2 regions of the Halomonas sp. B23F22_10 genome follow, and region 1 is predicted to be linked to the other one. Evidence: predicted binding sites of a transcription regulator. Region 1 holds the regulator's gene; the other holds the start of a gene.
What was found. The regulator PhoB, encoded in region 1, activates phosphate uptake and scavenging genes when phosphate is short. The targets are predictions, from matches to a motif close to TGTCATANNNNTGTCANA.
Positions count from the first base shown of each region.

Region 1 (4,205 bases):
GATGGCGGTCACCTACCTCGACTATCCGATGGACAACAACAAGGTGCCCTTCGCCGACATGCGTCGCCGCCTCGCCGCGCGCCGCTGGCCGACGCTGACCTACGGCGGCTGGGTGATGCTGATCACCTGGCTGCCGCTGGCCAACCTGCTCCTGCTGCCCGGCGCCGTGGCCGGCGCGGTGCTGATGTGGGAAGACCACTATCGGGCGCTCGCGCCCGACCCCGCCCCGGCGAGGCGCTGACGCTCCAGGCGTCGTGATCGCGTGACCTCCCTCCGCCCGGCCTGCGTCGGGCGGAGTCGTGTCCGGGACGGAATCAGGCGCGCCGCGAGGACGGCGCGGCGTCGGTGAGGCGCGCGGCGGGGAAGATGCAGCGGAAGGTGGCGCCCTCGCCGAGCCGGGAATCGATCTCCAGCTGGGCATCGTGGCGCAGCAGCACGTGCTTGACGATGGCCAGCCCCAGGCCGGTGCCGCCGGTGGCGGTGCTGCGGCCCTTGTCGACCCGGTAGAAGCGCTCGGTCAGGCGCGGGATGTGCAGCGGGTCGATGCCCTCGCCGTCGTCCTCGACCTCCAGGCAGGCGCCGTCGCCCCAGGGACGCCAGCGCAGCACGATGCGGCTGTCCTCGCCGGCGTAGCGCACGGCATTGAAGGCCAGGTTGGAGACGGCGCTGTGCAGCTCCTTCTCCGAGCCGAGCAGGGCGCGGGGCTCGTCGATCTCCACCTCCAGTCGATGATGGCTCTCGGACAGCGCCTCGGCGTCGCGGCGCACGGCCTCGAGCAGGCTGGCCGGGTCGAGGTGGACGTCGTCGTGGCCGCCCTGGTCGTTCTCCAGCCGCGACAGCAGCAGCAGGTCGTTGACCAGGTTCTGCATGCGCCGGGTCTGGCTCTGCATCTGGCCGATGCCGCGGCCGAGGCGCTCCGGCAGCATCTCGGCCATGTCGCCGTAGGTCTCGAGGTAGCCCGTCAGCACGGTGAGCGGGGTGCGCAGCTCGTGGGAGACATTGGCCACGAAGTCGCGGCGCATCTGCTCGAGGCGGTGCAGGCGGGTGATGTCGCGGGCCATCACCAGGCGTTCGTCGTCGCCGTAGAGGGTGATCTGGAACTGCAGGATCAGGTTCTCGTCGATCGGCGAGCACAGCGTCAGCGGCTCGCGGTAGTCGCGGGCGTGGAAGTAGTCGACAAAGCTCGGGTCGCGGAGCAGGTTGGTGATGTGCTGGCCGCGGTCCAGGGTCGGCTTGAGGCCCAGCATCCGCTCGGCGGCGCTGTTCCACCACTCCATGTCGCCGTGGCGGTCGAGCATCACCACGCTGTCGCGCATCGCCTCGGAGGATTCCTGGATGCGGCTCAGGGTGTCGCGCAGCCGCCGCTGGGTGATGCGCTGCCCCTTCTGGTAGCGGTAGAGGCGGTCGAACAGTTCCCCCCACAGCCCCATCGCCGAGGGCGGCTCGTCATGGGGGTGATGGGTCAGCCATTCCTGCAGCGCGTGGAGCTGGCGCATCTGGTAGAAGAGGTAGATGGTGAGCCCCACGGCGAGGCCGAGGCCGCTCAGGGCGAAGGGCCAGCCGATCAGCGCGCCGGCGGCCACCAGGGACGCCAGCCGCCAACATTCGCGTCGCCACAGCCGGCCCATGTCAGGCCTTGGCGGAGAAGCGGTAGCCGGTGCCGCGCACGGTCTGGATCAGCTGCTGGTGCGGCTCGCCCAGCGCCTTGCGCAGGCGGCGGATATGCACGTCCACGGTGCGCTCCTCGACGTAGACGTTGCCGCCCCAGACCTGGTCGAGCAGCTGGCCGCGGGTGTAGGCGCGTTCCTGGTGGGTCATGAAGAACTGCAGCAGGCGGTACTCGGTGGGGCCGATCTCCAGCGACTGGCCGTCGATGCTGACGCGGTGGCTGACCGGGTCGAGCATCAGGCCCTCGACCTGGACCGGATCCTCGACGCCGCGCGGCGTGGCCCGGCGCAGGACCGCCTTGAGGCGCGCCACCAGCTCGCGGGGCGAGAAGGGCTTGGTGATGTAGTCGTCGGCCCCGGACTCGAGGCCCTGGATCTTGTTGTCCTCTTCGCCCTTGGCGGTGAGCATGATGATCGGCAGCTCCGAGGTGCCTTCCTCGCGCTTGAGCCGGCGGGCGAGCTCGACGCCGCTGGTGCCGGGCATCATCCAGTCCAGCAGCACCAGGTCGGGCTGGTGATCGACGACCATGGCGTGGGCGCTCTGGGCATTGTCCGCCTCGAGCACGCGATAGTCGGCCATCTCCAGCGCCACGGCGATCATCTCGCGGATGGGCGCTTCATCATCGACGATCAGTACGGTCTTGGCGGTCATCCCGGGGCCTCATGGTCGAGAGCAGTGACATATTGGTGACGATGACAGCATGTCCTTGTGACAATACCGTGACAGCCTCGTCCTGTCGCCCCCGCTCAGCGCCGCGGTTTTTTCCCGCCCGGCGTCACGCGCCGGCGCCCGGCCACAGCGACAGCGCGATGCCGGCGAACACCAAGAGCCCCGACCAGTGATTGTTGAGGAAGGCCTGGAAGCAGCGATCGCGATCGCGGTGGCGGATCAGCCGCTGTTGGTGGACGAAGGTCGCCGCCATGGCGGCCAGGCCGAGCCAGAAGAAGCCGGTGAGGCCGAGGCGCTCGCCGGCCCAGGCCAGCAGGGCGAGCGTGGCCAGCTGCAGCAGGCCGATGATCCGCTTGTCGGCGCGGCCGAACAGTACCGCGGTGGACTTGATGCCGATGCGCAGGTCGTCGTCGCGGTCGACCATGGCGTACTCGGTGTCGTAGGCCACGGTCCACAGCACGTTGGCGGCGAACAGCAGCCAGGCCTCCAGCGGCACATGGCCGAGCACCGCGCCGAAGGCCATGGGAATGGCCCACGAGAAGGCCGCGCCCAGCACCACCTGGGGCAGATGGGTGTAGCGCTTCATGAAGGGATAGACGAAGGCCAGGATCACGCCGCCCACCGACAGCATCACGGTGAAGGCATTGGTGAAGCACACCAGCACGAAGGCCGCCAGCACCAGGCCGGCGAACAGCCCCTTGGCCTCGCCTTCGCCGATGCGTCCGGTGGCCAGCGGACGTGACTTCGTCCGCTTCACGTGGCCGTCGAAGTGGCGGTCGGCGTAGTCGTTGACCACGCAGCCCGCGGCCCGCATCAGGTAGACCCCGGCGACGAAGATCAGCAGCAGCCGGCGCTCGGGAACGCCCTCGGCCGCCGTCCACAGCGCCCACAGCGTCGGCCACATCAGCAGCCAGGTGCCGATGGGGCGGTCGAGGCGCGTCAGGTGCAGGAAGTCGGGCAGCCGGGCCAGCCCCTTGGGGCGCATCAGGGAACGTTCCATGTGGGTCTCTCGGTTGAATCGGACGACGCGGGTTTCGGGCGATGCCAGACGCAGCCTATCGCGCCGGCAGGGCCAGGTCATCCGCCATGGCGTCGAGGAAGAACTCCTGGACCAGCACCGCGAAGCGGCCGTGGCGCAGCACCGAGCGGCGACCCCAGGGGCCGGGCGCGTCGTGGAAGGGCGCCGGGTCGGCGCTGACCTCGATGGGGCCGCGCTCGAGGCCGGGCTGGCGGAACAGCCAGTGCCCCAGCGAGCGCTCGCCGAGGCCCGCCAGCCGCTGGCCGTGCAGGCCGTGGAGCGGGGCCACCGAGCGCGCCATCACCCAGGAACGATCGCCGAGACACAGCGCGACCTCGCGCCGCCAGACCAGGCGGTCCGGCGCCGTGCCCAGCGCCATGGCCTCGTCGCGGCGCGGCCGGCCCAGGCGCTGGTCGAGCAGCCTGACCCGGAAGCGGCGAGGCGCGCCGGCCTCGATCAGCCGCTGGGTCAGCGAGCCCCGGGTGGCGATCCAGCGCCACCAGGCCGGGCTCATGGCGGGGCGTGCCGCCGCCAGGGGGCGCCAGCGGGGCGAAAGGGCCGGGGCGTGATTCACTGCGCGACTCCGCGTCCAATGCAAGGGGCGGCTAGTGTACCATGGCGGCCCGTCGCGCCCCCTGCAGCGAGGAGCCCCATGAGCGCACCCCTGACCATCATCGGCTCCGGCATGGCCGGGCTGGGCCTGGCGCGCCAGGTCCGGGCCCTGCAGCCCGAGCGCCCCATCACCCTGATCACCGCCGACGGCGGCGAGGACTACTCCAAGCCGCTGCTCTCCACCGGCTTCGCCAAGCGCCTGCCGCCGGATCGCCTGGCCTCGCTCAGCGCCCTGGAG
Region 1 covers NZ_JBIEKF010000005.1:137,694-141,898, reverse strand. Annotated here, with positions in the region: gene cysZ (sulfate transporter CysZ) at 1-241, shown strand, start outside; gene phoR (phosphate regulon sensor histidine kinase PhoR) at 315-1,628, opposite strand; gene phoB (phosphate regulon transcriptional regulator PhoB) at 1,630-2,319, opposite strand; gene ubiA (4-hydroxybenzoate octaprenyltransferase) at 2,444-3,337, opposite strand; gene ACGTNF_RS12895 (chorismate--pyruvate lyase family protein) at 3,393-3,869, opposite strand; gene ACGTNF_RS12890 (NAD(P)/FAD-dependent oxidoreductase) at 4,008-4,205, shown strand, end outside.

Region 2 (4,205 bases), on a different contig from region 1:
AGCTCCAGGCCCGCGTGCTGGAAGGCGGCGAGCCGATCACCTGCCGCCCGGCAGATCGCCTCTCCCCGGAGATGGACCGGCTGTCCGCCGAGCTCAAGGAGAAGGCCGGGGCCGAGGGCATCCGCCTCGCCGAGGGCGAGCGCGAGATCGACGACGTGCTGACCTATGCGCTGTTCCCCCAGATCGGCCTCAAGTTCCTCAAGCATCGCGACGACCCCGACGCCTTCGAGCCGGCGCCGAGCGCCCCGGCGGCCCGGTCCGCCGCGTCCTCGGCCCAGGCGCCCGCCGGTGGCCCCGAGACCTACACCGTCACCGTCAACGGCAAGTCCTACGTGGTCGAGGTCGCCGAGGGCGGCGAGATCGAGCACATCCAGGAGCAGGGCGGCGGCGCCGTTTCGACCGCCTCCGCGGCGCCGGCGGCCTCCTCGGGTGCAGCGTCGCCCGGCGAGACCATCAGCGCGCCGCTCGCCGGCAACATCTTCAAGGTCAACGTCAAGCCGGGTGACCGGGTCGCCGAGGGCGACGTGGTGATCATCCTCGAGGCCATGAAGATGGAAACCGAAGTGCGCGCGGCCAGCGCCGGCACCGTGTCGGCGGTGAACGTCGGCGAAGGCGACAGCGTGGCCGTGGGCGACGCCCTCGTCGTGCTCTAGAGGACGGACCCATGATCGACAAGATTCTGACCCTGTGGACCGGCTCGGGGCTCTACAACCTGAGCCTCGGCCAGGCGGCGATGATCGCCGTCTGCCTGCTGCTGCTGTGGCTGGCCATGGCCAAGAAGTTCGAACCGCTGCTGCTGGTGCCGATCGGCTTCGGCGGCATCCTGGCCAACATCCCCGAGGCGGGGCTGGCGCTGTCCGCCGCCGAGCAGGCGGCCCATCTGGGGCACCCGGAGCTGCTTCGCGAGCTGGCGGCGTCGCTGCAGATGACCCTGGCCCCGGGCGGCGACGTCGAGGCCTGGCGCCACGGCCTCGAGGAGGTGCTGCACGGCGATACCGCGCCGGAGCTGATCCGCGCCGCCAACGACGTGGCCCTGGGCGCCGGCTTCGCCCACGGCATGCTGTATCAGTTCTACAGCGTGGCCATCGCCTCCGGCATCGCGCCGCTGGTGATCTTCATGGGCGTCGGCGCCATGACCGACTTCGGGCCGCTGCTGGCCAATCCGCGTACCCTGTTCCTCGGCGCCGCGGCGCAGTTCGGCATCTTCGCGACCCTGATCGGCGCGGTGGGGCTGACCGCCATGGGCGTGATGGACTTCACGCTCAACCAGGCCGCCGCCATCGGCATCATCGGCGGCGCCGACGGCCCCACCTCGATCTACGTCTCGAGCATCCTGGCGCCGGAGCTGCTGGGGGCCATCGCGGTGGCATCCTACTCCTACATGGCGCTGGTGCCGCTGATCCAGCCGCCGATCATGCGCGCCCTGACGTCCAAGGGCGAGCGCGAGATCGCCATGACCCAGCTGCGGCCGGTGTCCAAGCGCGAGAAGATCGTCTTCCCGCTCAGCCTGCTGATCCTGGTGGTGCTGTTCCTGCCGGATGCGGCGCCGCTGCTGGGGATGTTCTGCTTCGGCAACCTGATGCGCGAGTGCGGCGTGGTGGAGCGGCTCTCCGATACCGCCCAGCACGCGCTGATCAACACCGTGACCATCTTCCTCGGCCTCTCGGTGGGCTCCAAGCTGATGGCCGACCGCTTCCTGGCCGTGGAGACCCTGGGGATCCTCGGGCTCGGCATGGTGGCCTTCGCCATCGGCACCGCCTGCGGCGTGCTGATGGCCAAGCTGCTCAACGCGGTCAGCAAGACGCCGATCAACCCGCTGATCGGCTCCGCCGGGGTCTCGGCGGTGCCCATGGCGGCGCGGGTGTCGAACAAGGTGGGGCTGGAGTCCAACCCCCACAACTTCCTGCTGATGCACGCCATGGGGCCCAACGTGGCCGGCGTCATCGGCTCGGCGGTAGCCGCGGGCGTGATGATCAAGTATCTCGGCTGAGCCCGTTTCGCCATGAGCCCGCCACACGGCGCCCCTCGGGGCGCCGTGTCGCGTTTCGGGGCGCCATCTTCCTGTCACCTGCCGGCCCTAGCCTGAGCGCAACGGCGCCGCGACGGCGTTCGGCGAGGAGGGGACGGCATGATCGATATCGAGCGGGCCCTGCGTGACAAGGCCCCGAGGCTGGCGGCCCGGCCGCCTTGGCTGTTCGGGCCGCTGGTGGCGGGGCTGCGGCGCCTGGTACACGAACGCGAGATCAACGACTTCCTGTCCCGGCACGGCGAGCTCGGCTGGTGCGAGTTCATCGACCGGGTGTTCGAGCATCTCGACGTCGGCTACACGCTGTCGTCGAAGGACCGCGAGCAGATCCCCGAGACCGGGCGGGTGGTAGTGGTCGCCAATCACCCGCTCGGCGCCCTGGACGGCCTGGCGCTGCTGCGCATGGTGGCCGAGGTGCGTCCCGACGTCAGCATCCTGGCCAACGATCTGCTGCTGCAGCTGGCGCCGCTGTCGGACGTGATCGTGCCGGTGGACAACCTCTCGCGGCGCGGGCTGCGCCGCAGCCTCGCGCGCATGACCGAGGCGCTGGAGGCGGAGCGGGCGGTGATCGTCTTTCCCGCCGGCGAGGTCTCCCGGGCCGGGCCGCGCGGGGTGCGCGACGGCAGGTGGCACTCGGGCTTCCTGCACGCCGCCCGTCGCACCAACGCGCCGCTGCTGCCGGTCCACGTTCGCGGCCGCAACTCCTCGCGCTTCTATGCCCTGACCTCGCTGCGCAGCGACATCGGCACGCTGCTGCTGCCCGGGGAGATGTTCCGCCAGCGCGGCCGGCACATCGCCCTGCGGGCCGGCGGGCCGATTCCGCTGGCGCAGTTCGATCGCGACGACCTGGCCACGCCGGTCAAGCTCAGGCTGCTGCGCAAGCACGTCTATCGGCTGGGGCGCGGCAAGCGCGGCGTGTTCGTCGGCGAGACCGGCATCGCCCGCCCCGAGCCGCGTCAGGCGCTGCGCGAGGAGCTGCGCGACGCCGAGTCGCTGGGCGAGACGGCCGACGGCAAGCGCATCCTGCTGGTCGACAGCCATCCCGACTCGGCGGTGATGCGCGAGATCGGCCGGCTGCGTGAGGTCGCCTTCCGCCGCGTGGGGGAGGGCAGCGGCCGCAAGCGCGACCTGGACGAGTTCGATGCCTATTACCGCCACCTGGTGCTGTGGGACGACCGCGACCTGGAGATCGCCGGCGCCTACCGGCTTGGCGAGGTGGGGCGGATCCTCGAGCGCCACGGCATCGAGGGGCTCTACAGCGCGACCATCTTCCATCTGGACCGTGCGCCCTGGGCGCAGTGGCGCCACGGCCTGGAGCTCGGGCGCAGCTTCGTCCAGCCGCGCTACTGGGGGCGGCGCAGCCTGGACTATCTGTGGGTCGGCCTCGGGGCCTACCTGCGTCGCCATCCTGAGGTGCGCTGGCTGTTCGGGCCGGTGACCCTGCCCAACCATCTGCCGCTCCTGGCCAAGGAGCTGCTGGTGAGCTACTACCGCCACTACCACGGGGACGGCGACAGCCGGATACGGCCGCGGGCGCCCTGGCGGCTCTCGCCGGCCGGGGAGCAGGAGGCGGCGCGGCTGTTTCGCGGTGACGATGCCAAGGAGGACTTCCAGCGCCTGCGCCACGGGCTGCAGGCGCTGGGGGCCGGCGTGCCGGCCCTCTACAAGCAGTACACGGAGGTCACCGAGCCCGGCGGCACGCGTTTTCTGGCCTTCGGTGTGGATACCGCCTTCGGCTACTGCACCGACGGCCTGGTGGCGGTGGACCTGGCGCGCCTGAAGCCGGAGAAGCGGGCGCGCTATATCGGCGCGGAGGGCGAGGCGGGCAGCGCCGGGCGGGCGGCCTCAGGCGGCGTCGGGGTCGAGGGTCTCGAGGCGTCCCTTGAGGCGGGAGGTGAGCGCTGAGAGGTCACGCTCGGTATCCCGGGGCCAGCCGAGCGTCAGCACCACGCCGTCGGCGCCGTAGTCGGCGGCGTCCACCGGGATGTCGCGCTCGGCGCACCAGGCCCGGGCCTGGGCCTCGCCGGCGAAGTCGACCTTCAGCCGCAGCGGGTCGCGCTCGGTGACCTCGCGGGTCGGCAGGGTCTCCAGCGCCTCGTTCACCGCCTGGCCGTAGGCGCGGGCCAGGCCGCCGGTGCCGAGCTTGGTGCCGCCGAAGTAGCGGGTCACCACGCAGCCC
Region 2 covers NZ_JBIEKF010000004.1:171,355-175,559, forward strand. Annotated here, with positions in the region: gene oadA (sodium-extruding oxaloacetate decarboxylase subunit alpha) at 1-653, shown strand, start outside; gene ACGTNF_RS10580 (sodium ion-translocating decarboxylase subunit beta) at 668-1,990, shown strand; gene olsF (bifunctional ornithine lipid synthase OlsF) at 2,129-3,931, shown strand; gene ACGTNF_RS10590 (IMPACT family protein) at 3,872-4,205, opposite strand, start outside.
Region 2: the regulator PhoB is predicted to act here: its motif matches at 2,052-2,069, upstream of olsF (bifunctional ornithine lipid synthase OlsF).